2 regions of the Sodalis sp. RH14 genome follow, and region 2 is predicted to be linked to the other one. Evidence: predicted binding sites of a transcription regulator. Region 2 holds the regulator's gene; the other holds the start of a gene.
What was found. The regulator Fur, encoded in region 2, represses iron uptake genes when iron is present. The targets are predictions, from matches to a motif close to ATAATAATGAGAACNACTATCAA.

Region 1 (8,191 bases), 1.4 Mb from region 2:
TGCGCAGCGGGCGCCAGATCGGCCAGGTGATGGATATCCTGGGCGATTCCATTGCCGCCATCGCCATGATCATCTTTATTATCGCCGGCGGCGGCGCCTTTAAACAGGTATTGGTGGACAGCGGCGTCGGTGATTTTATCGCCAATATCATGCGCGGCACGTCGCTGTCGCCGCTTGTCATGTGCTGGTGCGTCGCGGCGTTATTGCGCATCGCGCTGGGGTCGGCCACCGTGGCGGCGATCACCACCTCGGGCATTGTTTTGCCGATTATCGCCGTCACCCATGCCGACCCGGCGCTTATGGTGCTGGCGACCGGCGCGGGCAGCGTGATCGCATCCCATGTCAACGACCCGGGTTTTTGGCTGTTTAAGGGGTATTTTAACCTGAGCGTGGCTGAAACCTTGAAAACCTGGACGGTCATGGAAACACTGATCTCGTTTATCGGATTAGCCGGTGTACTATTGCTCAATATGATTATCCATTAGTTGGCGCACTGAAAATAATTGATAAGGGAGGCCGGGGATATGCACCAGACGCGCCCAGTCCGACAGAACGCCTGGAGCGTCGCGCGAAAAACTATCCCCGGTCTGCCGGCCATGGCTGCCGGACCGGGATCATCAGAGAGGGTGGAATGAAAAAATACCGGGTCAGCATGCAAGACATCGCCACCTTTGCCGGCGTCACCAAAACCACGGTCAGCCGTTATCTGCGCACGCCGGAAAAAGTTGCCAAGGCGACCGGGACCAAAATAGCCGGTATTATCGAAGAGTTGAATTATATTCCAAACAGGGCGCCGGAGATGATGCTGAATTCCATCAGCCACTCCATCGGCATCCTGGTGCCGTCGTTTAATAATCAGGTATTTTCCGACGTGCTGGCCGGTATCGAGTCCGTAACCTCGGTTAATAATTACCAGACATTAATCGCCAATTATAATTACAGCAAGGAAACGGAAGAGCAGCAGATTGTTAATCTGCTTTCCTACAGCATCGACGGCATTATTTTGATGGAAAAAGAACATACCCTGCGCAGTATAAAAAGCCTGCTGGCCGCTAAAATCCCCGTTGTTGAAGTGATGGATACCCGTGAGGAATTTATGGATATCCAGGTGGGCTATGATAACCAGGAAGCGGCTTTCGATATGATGTCGACCATGCTGGCCAGCGGCAAACGCCGGGTTGTCTATCTTGGTTCGCGGGATGATTTACGCGACCGCCAGCGCTACCAGGGGTATGCCCAGGCGATGAAGTCTTACGATTTAACCCCGCTGATGCTCACCGCCAATGAAATATCCTCGTTTTCCCTCGGCGCCGATATTTTTAACCAGGCGCTAAAACGCTTCCCCGATCTGGACGGCCTGTTTTGCACCAATGACGACATCGCCGTGGGCGCGCTGCTGGAATGCCTGCGGCAAAATATCCCCGTCCCCGGCGATATCGCCATCGCCGGTTTCCATGGGCTGGATATCGGCCGGGCCATAACCCCCCGCCTGGCAAGCGTTATTACCCCGCGTATCGGCATGGGAAAATGCGCGGCGGAAATGGTTCTGAAAAAAATCCGCCATGAAGATGTCAATTACTCTATTGACTTAGGCTATCAGATTTTTAAAGGAGGTACGATTTGACGCCGCTGTTAAAACAGCGGGTTAACGGGTATGGATGCCAGAGGACCAGGCGGGATATCTCCCGCCTGGTCTGAGATCAGAAGGTGTAACCCACCGTTACCGACATATTGCGCGGCGCGCCATATACCGCGTAAGGACCGAGGTAGTCATAGTACTCTTTGTCGAACAGGTTGTTGATATTGGCCTGCACCGAAAGCTGGCGGGTAACCTGGTAGCGGCTGAACAGGCTGACCAGCGCGTAGCTGCCCTGGTCGGCGCGCATCGTACCCTGCGGGCCGGCGGCATCCTGCCAGGTATGGTTCTGCCAGTTTACGCCGCCGCCCACCGCCAGATCGGGCAGCATCGGCAGTTGATAACGGGTAAACAATTTCAGCGAGGTGCGCGGCAGTTCGGCGTTGATGGCGTTGCCGTCCTGATCGTCGGCCACATAACGCGCGCCGCCAAAAGTGACTTGCCAGTTGTCGGTTACCGCGCCGTTAAGTTCGAACTCGACGCCTTTGCTGACGGTGCCGTCGACGCCGCGATAGGCCATTTCCGTCGTACCGGGAATATAGGTGCCTTCGCTTTGCGCCACATTATCCTGCTCGATACGGAAAATCGCCAAAGACGCGGTCAGGCGGCTGTTGTACCAGTCGCCTTTCAGGCCGGCTTCATAGTTTTTACCCGTCGTCGGGTCCAGATAGTTTTTACTGGCGTCCCGGTAGGTCTGCGGCTGGAAGATGGCGGTATAGCTGGTATAAGCGGACCAGGTGTCGTTGATATCATAAATCAGGCCGGCGTAGGGCGTGACGTCGTCTTTATCGCTGGTGGCGGTCGAGCCATTGGCGCGCCAGTCGGTGTAGCGCGCCCCGACGATCAGGTGCAGCGGATCGGCTAGCGAAAAACGGGCCGCGGTATAGACCGATTTTTGCCGGATGGTGTCGTTGGAATAATCAACCCATGGACTCCAGTCCGCATCGGCGATATGGCCGTTCCAATTGTTATAATTGCCGATATCGGACTCGGTAATGGTGGCCTGGGAGTTAAAAAAATGATTATTTTGTTTGCTGTAGCTGGCGCCGGCCACCAGCTCATGCTGTCGGCCCAGCAGCTCAAAGGGTCCCGTGGCGTAGGTATCGACGGAATCCAGCTTACGTTTGCCTTTATTCCAGCCGCCGTAGGCGGAAACGCCCTCGCCGGTGTCCTTATCCGGGAAACCGTCGGCATACATCAGCTTGGAGTCGAAATCGGTTTCGGCATGGGTGCCGTTGACGCGCAGCTGCCAGCCGTTGGCAAAGCGCTGGGTCAGATCGGCAAAGACTTTTTTCGACTCATGGCTGGAGTAGCTCCAGTCCGGCGCCGGATTAAAGCTGCGGTCAAAATGCGTGCGGCTGCCATCGCTGTACCAGGTCGGCAACCCGCCCCAGGTGGGATTGCTGGTATCGCTTTCCTGATAATCATAACCCAATGATAGCGTGGTGGAATCCGTCAGGTCGGCGTCAATAACGCCATAAATGAATTTTTTGCGGTTATGATAGCGATCAAGCCAGGTATCGTTATCCTGGTAGCCGGCAATAACGCGGCCGCGCACGTTGCCTGATTCCGTCAGCGGCGCGGAAAGATCGGCTACCATCCGTTGCTTATCCCACGTGCCGTAAGTGCCGGAAACAGAGCCTTGGAATTCGCGGCTATCGGCACGTTTGCGCACCATATTGATAGCGGCGGAGGGATTGCCCGATCCGGTCAGGAGCCCCGTTGCGCCGCGCACTACTTCGATACGATCATAAATAGCGGTATCCGAACCGGCGTCGCCGAAGTTCCAAACGTCGCTCAGGGTGGTGGGAATATCATCATAAAGAAAATTGTTGATGAAAAAACCGCGGGAATAATACGTTGAACGATCGGAGTCGATATTATTGGCGGTTATGCCCGTGGTATTGGTCAGCACCTCGCCCACGGTTTGCAGGTCTTGATCCTGCATGCGCTGTTTGCTGATGATGCTGACGGACTGAGGAATATCACGCGGCACCAGCAGCATTTTTGTTCCGGCGCGGGTGACCGGCACACTGTAATCTTGCCGGGCGGCATCGGTTGCGCCGCTTGCCTGGGCATTGACCACCATCGTTTCATCAGAAGACGCTTTTTCGCCGGCCGGCTCATCCGCCCATGCCGGATTGACAAAGGATGAAATCAACGTGGCAATAAGGGACAAAGAGCATGTCCAGCCTGAATGAGTTACCCGTTGCCCCGCGCTACGTTTCATTACCCCTGGCACTGCCGACATTCTCTTTCTCCACAAGACCGTTGTTTTGTTAAATCAATGAGTTGACCGCTATTTTTATGATTCTTTCCCGCCCCCGCGCAGCCTGATGAGTCTGGCATAGAAGGGCGCGTAAAGAAGATAATGAGAATACTACTCATTAGCTTTACATATGTAAATAAATTTAACCAATGTCAGTTCGGCGGGCGGAATCGGTAAGGTGACTGGCGCTGCGGGATATTCTCCAAGTGGGTGATAAATCTTTTAAGCGATTGCCCAGGGGTGGTGCAATGCCGCGGGGCCGGTGCATTATTCTGCCCCGGTATGATCCGCCGGGGCGATGGCGGCATTTTTAAGCGCATCACGAAATAACTTCACCACGGAATTTAACGCCGCGCCTCTTTTTACCACCAGATTAAACGGCGTGGTCACCGAGATATTCTCCGGTTTGAGCGCTTTGATTTTTCCTTCGCGCTCATAGCGGCTGATATAATGTGCGGGCAAAAATCCGACATAATTACCGGTAAGGATAAGCATGGTAACCGCTTCGACCTGTACCGCCACGGCGTTGGAAGAGGAAAAATGAAGCCCGGGATTTTGATGGCCATGATTGGTGTAGAAATGCCTGATTAAACTGGCGCTGGCAATACGCTCATTGGTTAATGCGTTAGGCGCCAAAGAAAACAGCTCATGCCGGTTTGAACAGCAAAGATAGGCTATTTCATGATAAAGGAAGAAATAATCAAAATCGGGTTTTTCCTGGTAGACGGGTATTATGCCACAGGTGAAACGGCCGTCGATAACGCCGCGCTCGATTTCCTCAAGCTGGGTGGCATGGAGACGCACGCTGACCTTGGGCGCCTGGCGGTGTATCTCGCTTAGCGCCCCCACCACCGGTGACTGCGCGTCGGTGATGGTATTATCGATAATGCCGATATTTAATTCACCGAATATTTCATGGCGGGCATGGTTTAACGTATCCCGGAACTGATTTATCGATGAGAACAAATCAAGGCACGCCAGATAAGCCACTTTGCCATGCTCGGTAAGATAAAACCCTTCACGTCCCCGGGTGCACAGTTTCATGCCGAAACGGATTTCAAGATCAGATATTTGTTTACTTATCGCCGCCAGTCCGATATTTAATTCATTGCAGGCCGCGGTAAATCCTCCGGCCTCAACTACCGTTTTGAATACCCGCAAAAGCTTTAAATCGGCAACGCCAATGTTCTGCTGATTAATATCACTTTTGACTGGCGACGTGTTTCCAAATTTGGAAAGTGGACTTTCCATAATAACTATTTACCCCCACGCCCTCGTTCTCCATTATCAATTTAACAGCCTCTTTTATCTCATTTCGCCATGGCCAGCGGATGTTTGTCCTCTTTTCTTCCGGTCTTCATCACCGACCGCGGATAAAGCAAAGATTGCAACATCCATGCCATGAAAGGAGCATGCCATGCCACAACCGGTAGAACGTTTATGGGGAGCACGCTTCAAAAGCGGCCCCGCCGCCGCGCTCAGCGCGCTGTCGCGCAGCCCCGACGCCTATTTTGCCCTCACCGCCTACGACCTGGAAGGCTGCCGCGCCCATGCTTACGAATTGCAGCGCGCCGGGCTGCTGGACGCGCGGGAAACCGACTTGATGGTGGCGGCCATCGGGCAATTGGCCGATGACCACCGCCAGGGCCGTATCCAGCCCAGTATTGATGATGAGGATGTGCATACCTTTATTGAGCGCATGCTGACCGAGCGGCTGGGGGAACTGGGCGGTAAACTGCGCGCCGGCCGGTCCCGCAATGACCAGACCGCCAACGATTTGCGCCTTTACCTGCGCGATAACGCGCGGAAAATCGTCCTCGCCCTGCTGGGATTGCAAACGGCGCTGGTGCAGCAGGCGCAGCAGCATATCAACAGCATCGCCCCCGGCTTTACCCACCTGCAGCAGGCCCAGCCCATCGTGTTCGGTCATCAGCTCCTGGCCCATGCCCAATCGTTTGCCCGCGACGTCGAGCGCTTGCAGGACTGGGATAAACGTTGCGCGCTGTCCCCCCTGGGCGCCGCCGCCATGGCCGGTTCGGCGATTGCCATGCACCCCGAGCTGTCGGCGCGGGATCTGGGTTACGACGGCCCCTGCGAAAATTCCATCGACGCGGTGGCCAGCCGCGATCATGTGGCGGAATTTCTGTTTGCCGGCGGCATGCTCGGCGTCAATCTCTCCAGGCTGTGCGAAGAGGTCTGCCTGTGGGCCTCGCGCCAGTTCCGCTGGGTATCGCTGCATGATGCGTACGCCACCGGCAGTTCCATTATGCCGCAGAAAAAAAACCCCGATATCGCCGAGCTGACCCGCGGCAAAAGCGGGCGCTTAATCGGCAACGTGACGGCGATGCTGGCCACCATGAAAAGCCTGCCGCTGTCCTATAACCGCGATCTGATCGAAGACAAGCGCAATGCCATGGATACGGTTGAACAGCTGTTATTGGTTCTGCCGGCCATGGCCGGCATGATCGAGACCCTGGTCGTCGACCGCGAACGACTTCTGCAGCAGGCGCCGGAGGGCTTTACCCTGGCCACCGAGGTGGCGGACTGGCTGTCCCGCCGGGGTGTGCCGTTTAAAGAAGCCCATGAAATCACCGGCCGGCTGGTACAGCTGTGCGAACAGCAACAACTGGCGTTGCACCAGCTCAGCGACGAACAGCTGGCCGGGGTGGATGCCCGCCTGACCGGCGAGGTGCGCCAGTGCCTGACCCTGGAGGCGGCTATCAACGCGCGTTGCGCCTGGGGCGGAACCGCGCCGGTCCGCGTAGCCGAACAAATCGCCCGGCTACGCCTGAAACTGGCGGCCCAGGCCGCCTGGGTGACCAGCTATGCCGGTCTGACGTTAACCTCTGTTGAATAACCGGCGGGAGTGGCTATGAACGAACAGCGCTATCCTGGCGGCGACCCGTCCGCCAGGATCGATCTCAGCGAATATCAGCACGTGCCGCAGCGCTATTATGGCCGGATTTTCTCCTCGGTGATTATTCTGGCGCTGCTGGCGTTGCTGATCAATGCCTTCGCCCACGGCAACATCGAGTGGCGCTTCGTCGGCCAGTTCCTGACCGCCAAAGCCATTCTGTTCGGCCTGGGCAATACTATCGTGATGTCTGTCCTGGCGATGCTGCTGGGCGTCATCTTCGGCGTCGTTATCGCGGTGATGCGCATGTCGCAAAACCCGGTGCTGCGCGCCGTCGCTATCGGCTACACCTGGATTTTCCGCGGTACCCCGTTGATATTGCAATTACTGCTGTGGTTCAACCTGGCGCTGATCTTCCCGGTCATGGGCATTCCCGGGCTATTCAGCGTTCACACCGTCGATATCATGACGCCGTTTATGGCCGCGCTGCTCGGCCTGAGCATCAATCAGGGCGCCTATACCTCGGAAGTGGTGCGCGCCGGCCTGCTGTCGGTGGACCAGGGCCAGTATGAAGCCGCTAAAACCATTGGCATGACCCGCCTGCATGCCCTGCGGCGCATTATTTTACCCCAGGCGATGCGGGTGATTATCCCCCCCATCGGCAACGAATTTATCAGCATGGTGAAGACCACCAGCCTGGCCAGCATGATCCAGTATTCCGAGCTGCTGTATAACGCCCAGACCATCTATTTCGCCAACGCCCGGGTAATGGAACTGCTGTTTGTCGCCGGCATTTGGTATCTGGTGGCGGTGACTCTGCTGTCGCTTGGACAGGTGCGTCTGGAACGGTATTTCGGCCGTGGCACCCGGCGCCGCGATCGCTAACGGGAGGACCGATGAAAAACATCATCAACGCCGTCAATGTGAATAAGTATTTCGACCAATTTCAGGCCCTTAAGAACATTAACCTGTCTGTAGACCACGGCGAGGTCATGTGCGTTATCGGCCCTTCCGGCTCGGGGAAAAGCACGTTTTTACGCTGTATCAACCAGCTGGAGCGCATCGACAGCGGCGGCATATGGGTGGATGACGAGCTGGTGGGCTACCGCATCGTGGGTAAAAAGCTCTATCCGCTCAATGACCGTCAGGTGGCCCGCCAGCGCCTGAAGACCGGCATGGTATTCCAGCGCTTTAACCTGTTTCCCGATAAAACCGCCCTGGAAAATATTATCGAGGGGCCGACGCAGGTGCTGCTGCGGCCGGCAAAAGAAGCCACCGAGGAAGCCATGGCGCTGCTGGACAGGGTGGGGCTGGCCCACAAGCGCGACGCCTATCCGCTGGAACTGTCCGGCGGACAGCAGCAGCGGGTGGCGATTGCCCGCGCGCTGGCCATGAAACCCAAGCTGATGCTGTTTGACGAACCCACCTCCGC
Region 2 (8,191 bases):
TATAATCCGCATGACGATCGATAAATTCAATTTGCTCTTTAAACTTTAATAAATCCATGCACATTAAAGAAGGGGATATCTTCATATCGGTTACCTATTTACTGATAAGTCGATCTAAAGCCACGGCGGCGATAATCAATCCCCCCATGACAACTAATTGGTAATACGTTTGCACCTGAAGAATATTAAGGCCATTGTTAATCGTGCCAATAATTAAACCACCAATTACCACCGAGAATATTCGTCCCTTGCCGCCAAAAAAACTGGTGCCGCCGATAATGGCGCTGGCGATGGCATAGGTCTCAAAGCCAATGCCGGCCAAAGGCTCGGCCGCGCCCAAGCGCGCGGTGGATACCACGCCGGCGAGCCCGGCGCAGATGCCGGAAATAATAAACACTACCAGCATATGGAATTTAACGTCGATACCGGAAAAAAATGCCGAATTTTTGTTGCCGCCCAGGGCGTAAATATTTCTGCCAAGCCGGGTGCGCGCGGTAATAAACCACAGGATAACCGCAATGATCAAAGCAAAAATCACCGGTACCGGAATACCCAGTACGCTGCCGGCAAAGAAGTTAACAAAGCCGAATGAGAAGCCGTACACCGAGTTGGCATCGGAAATGACCAGGGTGATGCCGCGAAAAATAGCGTTGGTGCCGAGGGTAATAATAAAGGGATGCAGGCCGGTCCAGTTAACCAGGCAACCGTTGATGGCGCCCAATAGCCCGCCGACCACCACCCCGCCAATCAGCGCGGCGGAGACCGGGTCAAGACCCGCCAGCATCAGCTTGGCGGTCACCATGCCCGACAAGGCCAGGATAGCCCCCACCGACAGGTCGATGCCCGCCACCAGGATGGCGAAAAACTCGCCCATGCCAATCAAGACCGTTACCGAACTTTGTACCAGGATCTGGGTAATATTGTTGGTTTTCAGAAAATATTCACTGGATATAGAGCCGAATATGGCAACAATAATCGCCAGGATAAAAAACGTGCCGTACTGATCCCAGAATTTCTGGAAGTTAAAGGTGGCCTTCTCCATTTTTATTTCCCTCAGCTTTGTGGCAGAGCCCATGTCATAATATCTTCTTCCCCGATACTCTCATTGTTGTCAAGAATATGGGCTAATGTTCCTTCGCAAAATATTGCGATACGGTCGCATACGGTGATGATTTCCGGCAGTTCGGATGACACCATCAATATGGTTTTTCCCGTGGCGGCCAATGTGCGCATCACCTTATAAATTTCCGCCTTGGCCCCGACATCAATGCCGCGGGTAGGTTCGTCAAAAATAATAACCTCCGGCTCGCAGCAGAGCCATTTTGATATCAATACCTTTTGTTGGTTGCCGCCGGATAACTCAGTGATATTTTGGTCCACCGAGCTGCATTTTAGCGATAGCAGCCGCCGCTGCGTTTCCGCCAACTGCCTTTCCTTATCCGGATTAAATAATCCCAGAGCACCTTTATAGCCGCCATCCTTAAGGCTTTTGCTGATGGCGATATTCTGCGCAATGGAAAAATTATCAAAAAAGCCGTTTTCACGCCGGCTTTCGGTGATATATCCCATGCCCTTCTTCAGGGCGTCCAGCGGCGAAGTGGGCGTGATATCGACATTATGCAGCATCACCTTGCCGCTGCTTTTCGGTTCAACGCCGAAGATGCAGTTCATGAATTCGGTGCGTCCCGACCCCACCAGTCCGGCAAAACCCATGATTTCGCCCTTTTTTACCTGGAAGGAGACGTGCTTGACCCGGCGTTTATCCCGGCTGGTGATATTCTCCACCGCAAAGATGATATCGGCGTCCCCCGTGTCGCCGCCAACCTTCTCCTTAAGGGAGCGAAAGCGGTTTTGCAGCTCGCGCCCGACCATCAGCCGGACAATATCATCGTTGGTCACCTGTCCCATCTGCCCGGACGCGACGCTGCTGCCGTCCTTTAGCACCGTATAGCGGTTGCAGATGCGGCGTATTTCGTTAAGCTTATGCGATATATAGACAATCGCCGTGCCGTCCTGGCGCAGCTGGTTCATGATCAGGAACAGATAATCCACTTCGTTATAGGTCAGGGAAGAGGTCGGCTCGTCCATGATGATCACCCTGGCGTCCAGCATCAGGGTCTTGGCGATTTCCAGCATTTGCTTTTGGCTGATGGACAGGTTGCCCACCTTTTCGTCAAGCCGTATTTTCAGCCCCACGCGCAGCAGCATAATAGCCGCTTTGGTACGCATGTCGTGCCAGTCCACCACGTTTACGCCGAACACTTTTTTTACCGGCAGACGGCCGATAAATAAATTCTCCAACACGGTTAATTCATCGATAACGCTTAATTCCTGGTAAATTATACCAATGCCCAATCTGGCAGCGACTTTATGATCGAGCTTCGCGTACTCGACATCATTAATTATTATTTTCCCCGCCGTCGGTTCATAAATACCGGAAAGTATTTTCATCAAGGTTGATTTGCCGGCGCCGTTTTCACCTAATAAAGCATGTATCTCATTAGGGTATATTTCCAGGTCAACTGATTGCAACGCCTGGACGGGACCAAAGAATTTGGCGATCCCCTCCATTTTAATATATGGAGTGCTCATATTACTCTCCGGATTAATGACAAGACGGCGGGAATAGGCGGTCTTGCGGCACCTGGACTATTTGGTGACTAATATAGAATCGACGGTTTCAATTTTCGGCTGGGCATCAAGCGCAATCAGCTTGCCCGCTTTCACCGTATTCACCAGGATGGCCAGGCCGTTGGCGCCGATTTCCGCCGGATTCTGGGCCACGGTGGCGGTCATCATGCCCTGGGCGACCATCTTGCGCGCCTCGGGAATACCGTCGGTGCCGACCACCAGGATCTTGCCGGTCTGTCCCGCGTTGGCCACCGCCTGCGCCACGCCCATCGCCATGGTATCGTTGGCGCAGTAGAAGGCCTTCAGCTGGGGATGACGTTGCAGCACATTGGTCGCCACGTCCAGCGCCTTGATGCGATCCCAATCCGCCGGCTGGCTGGCCACCAGCTTGATATGGCTGTTGGCCTTGAACTCCGCGGTCGCGCCGTTGCGCCGCGCCTCGCCCGAGGCGTTGCCGGCCTTGCCTTCGATAATGGCCACTTCGCCGCCCTGGGCGCCCAAGCTATCGATAATAAATTTGGCGCCTTTCGCGCCGACCGCGACATTATCGGTGGTGATAAAGGCTTCGACGTTGCCCTTGGCCTTGGCCAGGCTGGCTAAATCGATTTTTTCGTCGAGGTTTACCAGGTGAATCCCTTTCTGATAAGCCTTGGCGACGGGAATCACCAGATTCACCGCCGATAAAGGCGCAAAGGCGATGCCTTTATAATTCTTATTGGTTAAATCCTCGAATAATTGTAATTGCGATTGGAAGTCGCCTTCCGACGGTGACGCGAATATATCCACCGTCACGCCGAGATCCTGGGCCTTTTTCTCAATGCCTTGTTTCATCTCTACCCAGAAAGGGTTGGATAATGTTTTAAGAACAACGGCGTAATCGGCTGCCGCGTGGACCACGGTGGACAACATCAGTCCACAGGCGGCGCCACCGGCCAATTTAAGAAATTTATTCATTATTCTATCTCCAAAAGAGAATTATTTATAATCACGCTTCAGGTACTTGGTAATGGAACTCGTTTTTTCCAGGTTTTTATTCGCCAGCTCGATATCCTGCCGCGCTACCGAGACATAAAACGCATCCAGCAGCGTAAGCTGCAAAATACGGGCCGAAGCGTTTCTGCCTAATAACGGCGTTTCCGGCGCCGGTGAACAAATATTAAAATCAGCCAGCTGGGCTATGGGGGAATTGCTGCTATGGGTAATACAAATGATCTTGGCCCCATTATCCTTGGCAATCGACACCACCCGTTTCAGATCGCTGGTGCGGCCCGAATGGGATACCACTAACGCCACATCGCCCGGTTGCAACAGGGAGGCCGACATCATCATCAAATGCGCGTCCAGGTAGGCATTGCAACGCAAGCCGATTTTCAGGAATTTATGCTGCACGTCCGCGCAAATGGAATTAGAGCCGCCGACGCCGTACAGCTCGCGCTGATGGCCGGCAAAAAAGCATTGGGCCGCCTGCTGGATGACGTTGGCGTCGACTATCGCCTGGCCTTCGACAATGGTGCGCACGGTCAGGTTAAACACCTTGTTGACCACATCCTCCGGGCTGTCGGTGGGCGAGAGTTCGGCGGTGATATCATGGTCGGCATGTTCGAAGTACTCGACGATGGCGCTGCGCAGCTGGCGAAAGCCGCTGAAACCGAGAATTTTCGACACCTTGACAATCATGGCTTCCGACAGGCCCAGACTCAGGGCCACCTCTTTGATCCCCGAGACGTCGGTGAGGTTGCCGGGTGATAAAAACCACTCCACTATCCGGCTTTCGTTTTCAGTCATGCCTTCTTGTTTAATACGAATATAAGGAGCAATGCCTATGCCGCGCGGCATATCGTTTTGCAGTTCCGCATCATTCATCTGGATTATCTCTGGTGATTAACATTGCCTGTCACTATATCACCATGGCGAAAGTTTAAAATCTGCTGCGAACTTCACGTTTTTTATTAATTTATAAATTAACTTTTTGTGTAAAAATCGAGTCACCGATCCGGGTTAATTTCAGGAAGGTATTTTTGGCTATATTAATTCAATAAAATCATATAATTAAAATGTATCTTTTGTTGTCGCTTACTGCTGGCAGCGAAAAATAGCTTTATCATAAGATTCACAGAATAATTTACCCGGTGAAAAAATCGCAATAAAAACGCTGTCGTTTCAATGGATTACGCAAATGAGCCCAAAATAGCGTCCCAGGGCCTCTATTTATTCTTTATTTATTTTTATTTTCTGTGAAGTTTTCTGGAGTTTGCCGGCGGTGAGCACGGCGGTGATTGGCGGATACGACGCTTGTCGACGCGCTTCGGGAAGGAAACGTTACCAGGGAAGGGGACGGGCGGCGTTTAGCCTCATTGAAAAAATCGTTGCAGGGTGAGAAAGCGGCGCGATAACAGCCGCTTTGGAGAAACGGACCGCGCCGCGGTTATTCTTTTACGCCGTTGAGCATATCGGCGTGATCGTGCAGCGTTTCGTCTTCGCGGCAGTTGCCGATTTCACAATGCCCATACAGATATAAGCTATGGTTGGTCAGCTTGATATTGTGCCTTTTGGCAATATCACGCTGGCGCGCTTCGATGAACTCGTCGCGAAATTCGATAACCTTGCCGCAGTCCAGACAGATCAGGTGGTCATGATGATACTGTTGCGTCAGTTCAAAAACGGATTTGCCGCCTTCAAAATTGTGGCGGGTTACGATACCGGCGTCGTCAAATTGGTTTAGCACGCGATATACCGTGGCCAGGCCGATTTCCTCACCCATATCGATCAGTTTTTTGTACAGATCTTCCGCACTGACGTGATGGCATTCCGGATCTTGCAACACTTCCAGAATCTTCAGTCTGGGAAGGGTGACTTTCAGGCCGGCCTTCTTCAATGCAATATTATTGTCAGTCATGCGGGTTTAGTCCTGTTACTTTGATAATCTGATTGTAGGCTAGCTTAGCCTATAACATCGGTCGGCCCGAAAAATGTGACGCCGTCTCATTATAAGACTGCCTGTCCAAAATGAAAACCGCGCCTTGTTAACAACTATAGCCCGTTTCGGGGGGCGAATTCTGCAACATTTTGCTAAAAAGGGTGGAACCGCTGCGCTATTGTACCGCGTTGTGGATAAAAGTTAAAAACTTGTATCTATTAATTTGAAAGGATTTAGTTATCAGTGAGGTTGGCGGCGCCGTCCCGACGCCATGACGGCAACCGATTCTCTTGCCGGGCGCCGCGGCGGCGGCACCCTCCCGCACGGCTTTACTTTAGCTGAGTTGCAATTCAGCGCTGATTTGCTTCACCCAGCCGTCCACGCGTTCATTGGTCAGCTCGGGCTGGCGGTCTTCGTCAATGGCCAGGCCGATGAAGTGATTGTCGTCCGCCAGTCCTTTCGACGCTTCGAAATGATAGCCGGCGGTGGGCCAGTGACCGACGATGGTCGCGCCGTTGGGCTCGATAATGTCGCGAATGGTGCCCATGGCGTCACAGAAATATTCGGCGTAATCCTCTTGATCGCCACAGCCGAACAGCGCCACTTTTTTGCCGGAGAAATCTATTTCTTCCAGGGTGGGGAAAAAATCATCCCAGTCACATTGCGCTTCGCCGTAATACCAGGTCGGGATGCCGAGCAGCAGGGTGTCGAACCGCGCCAGGTCTTCTTTACTGCTTTTGGCAATGTCATGAACTTCGGCAACATCCGCACCCAGTTGCTTCTGAATCATTTTGGCAATATTTTCGGTATTGCCGGTGTCACTGCCAAAAAAAATGCCTACAGTTGCCATGAGTTTGAAAACCTCTTAAATATTATGGATATGTTCCGTAACAGAATCAGCGATGCTCTGCGGCAATCATAGCAGACCCTTATGCGGGGAGAAACTCGCCGGCCGGGTTTTGTCGCAAATTTGCCCCGTCCGCGGCCTTGGGCCCTGGACGGGATGGCGCTTTACCGGGCCGGCAAGTTTATTCCGGATGCGGATCCGCGCCTTGTTGCCGTTCAAGCTCGGCCAGTAAAATCAATTCGATCAGCTCGCTGCGCGACAGGTTTTGCCGGTAGGCCAGCTCATTTAACGCATCCACCGCCTCGGCGTTGATTTTCAGCTCCACCCGGCGCAGGCCGCGCTTTTTATCCCGGCGCAGCTGGTTACGCTTGTTGATGCGCAACTGCTCATCGCGGGACAGGGGGTTCGTCTTCGGTCTTCCCGGGCGCCGCTCATCGATAAATAAATCCAGGGTGGTGCGGTCCGTTTGTTCTTTTGCCATAGGTCATGAAGGGATTGTGCATCAAGAAGCAGGCGGGCAAACCCCGGCCGGCGGCGTGGCTGGCTACGCCGTCGGACGCGCATCGCCCGTAACGTTATGTTTTATGTACGCCGGGGCTGCCATAAAACACAGCGGGCCATGTTACCCCAGCCCGGTAGCAAACGACAATATTAAACTCGCCGGCGCTAATCCCGGCGGCGGCCCGGCCTATTCTTCCAGGAAACGGGCCAGGGCGCGCATGACCGCCGCGGGTTTCTCCGCATGAACCCAATGACCGGCGCCGGCGACCACATGCGCCCGCGCCCGGGGGAACTGGCGTTGGATCGCCTGGCGGTAACCGTCATCCAGATAGGGCGATTTTTCACCGCGGATAAACAGCACCGGCCCTAGCCAGGGCGCCGACTCCCGCCAGCCGATAAGCGCCGGATAGTTATCCCACAGCGCCTCGACGTTAAACCGCCACCGGCCCTGGTGAAAGGATTTCAGCAAAAACTGGATGGTTTCCTCATCAAGGGCGTCATGGCGCATGAGCGCCGCCGCCTCCGTGCGCTGTGTGACGCCCGCCGCCTCGACGCGCCTGAGCGCGGCGAAGACGTTGTCATGGTGGCGGGTGGGGTAGGCCACCGGCGCCATATCGATAACCGCCAGCCGCGCAACGCGGCCGGGCGCCTGGGCGGCGAGGGTCATGGCGACCTTGCCGCCCATGGAATGGCCGATGAGGTGACCGGCGTCGATATGCAACGCATCAAGCAATTCGATCACGTCCCGGCTCATGGCGGCGTAACCGGCATCGTGGTCATGGGGGGACAAGCCGTGATTGCGCAGATCAATCTGCAGGGTGGCGTGGTGTTCCCCAAGCGGCCTGGCCAGCACGCCCAGGTTATCAAGGCTACCGAACAGCCCGTGCAGCAATATCACCGGCAGTGCTTCACCCGGCTGCCGGGCAGGTTGCAGACGATAGTGTAATTTCATCCTGATCCTCATGGCGATAACAGAGCCTGATAGCCTATCATGAGTTATCCGTCCCGCGGCCGTAAAAAAAGCGGCGGCGCCAGGAAGGCCCTCGGGGGAAATTCCGACTTTTTACCGAAGCCGGATACTAGCGCTATTCGCGGGGCAGGTTTAGCTTGTATAATCCTTTTGATTGATTTATGAGAAGAAAGCCCCGGATAAAGATGAAAACAATTGAAGTCGACGAAGACCTTTACCGCTATATCGCCAGCCATACGCAGCATATCGGCGAAAGCGCCTCGGATATTTTACGCCGGATGCTGAAATTTAATGCTCAGGCCAGCGCCGCAGCGCGCAGCGCGCC

Region 1: fhuE (ferric-rhodotorulic acid/ferric-coprogen receptor FhuE) is a predicted target of Fur. The motif match lies at 4,008-4,030, and genes of this name have one in related genera.

Annotation. Positions count from the first base shown of each region.
Region 1 covers NZ_CP178739.1:5,868,034-5,876,224, reverse strand. Annotated here, with positions in the region: gene ACL2XQ_RS26700 (gluconate:H+ symporter) at 1-485, shown strand, start outside; gene idnR (DNA-binding transcriptional regulator IdnR) at 632-1,624, shown strand; gene fhuE (ferric-rhodotorulic acid/ferric-coprogen receptor FhuE) at 1,701-3,866, opposite strand; gene ACL2XQ_RS26685 (LysR family transcriptional regulator) at 4,173-5,156, opposite strand; gene argH (argininosuccinate lyase) at 5,323-6,762, shown strand; gene ACL2XQ_RS26675 (amino acid ABC transporter permease) at 6,778-7,644, shown strand; gene ACL2XQ_RS26670 (amino acid ABC transporter ATP-binding protein) at 7,656-8,191, shown strand, end outside.
Region 2 covers NZ_CP178739.1:1,306,259-1,314,449, forward strand. Annotated here, with positions in the region: gene alsE (D-allulose 6-phosphate 3-epimerase) at 1-85, opposite strand, end outside; gene alsC (D-allose ABC transporter permease) at 95-1,075, opposite strand; gene alsA (D-allose ABC transporter ATP-binding protein AlsA) at 1,054-2,592, opposite strand; gene alsB (D-allose transporter substrate-binding protein) at 2,650-3,585, opposite strand; gene alsR (transcriptional repressor AlsR) at 3,607-4,494, opposite strand; gene fur (ferric iron uptake transcriptional regulator) at 5,057-5,527, opposite strand; gene fldA (flavodoxin FldA) at 5,883-6,398, opposite strand; gene ybfE (LexA regulated protein) at 6,577-6,876, opposite strand; gene ACL2XQ_RS05835 (alpha/beta fold hydrolase) at 7,084-7,848, opposite strand; gene seqA (replication initiation negative regulator SeqA) at 8,052-8,191, shown strand, end outside.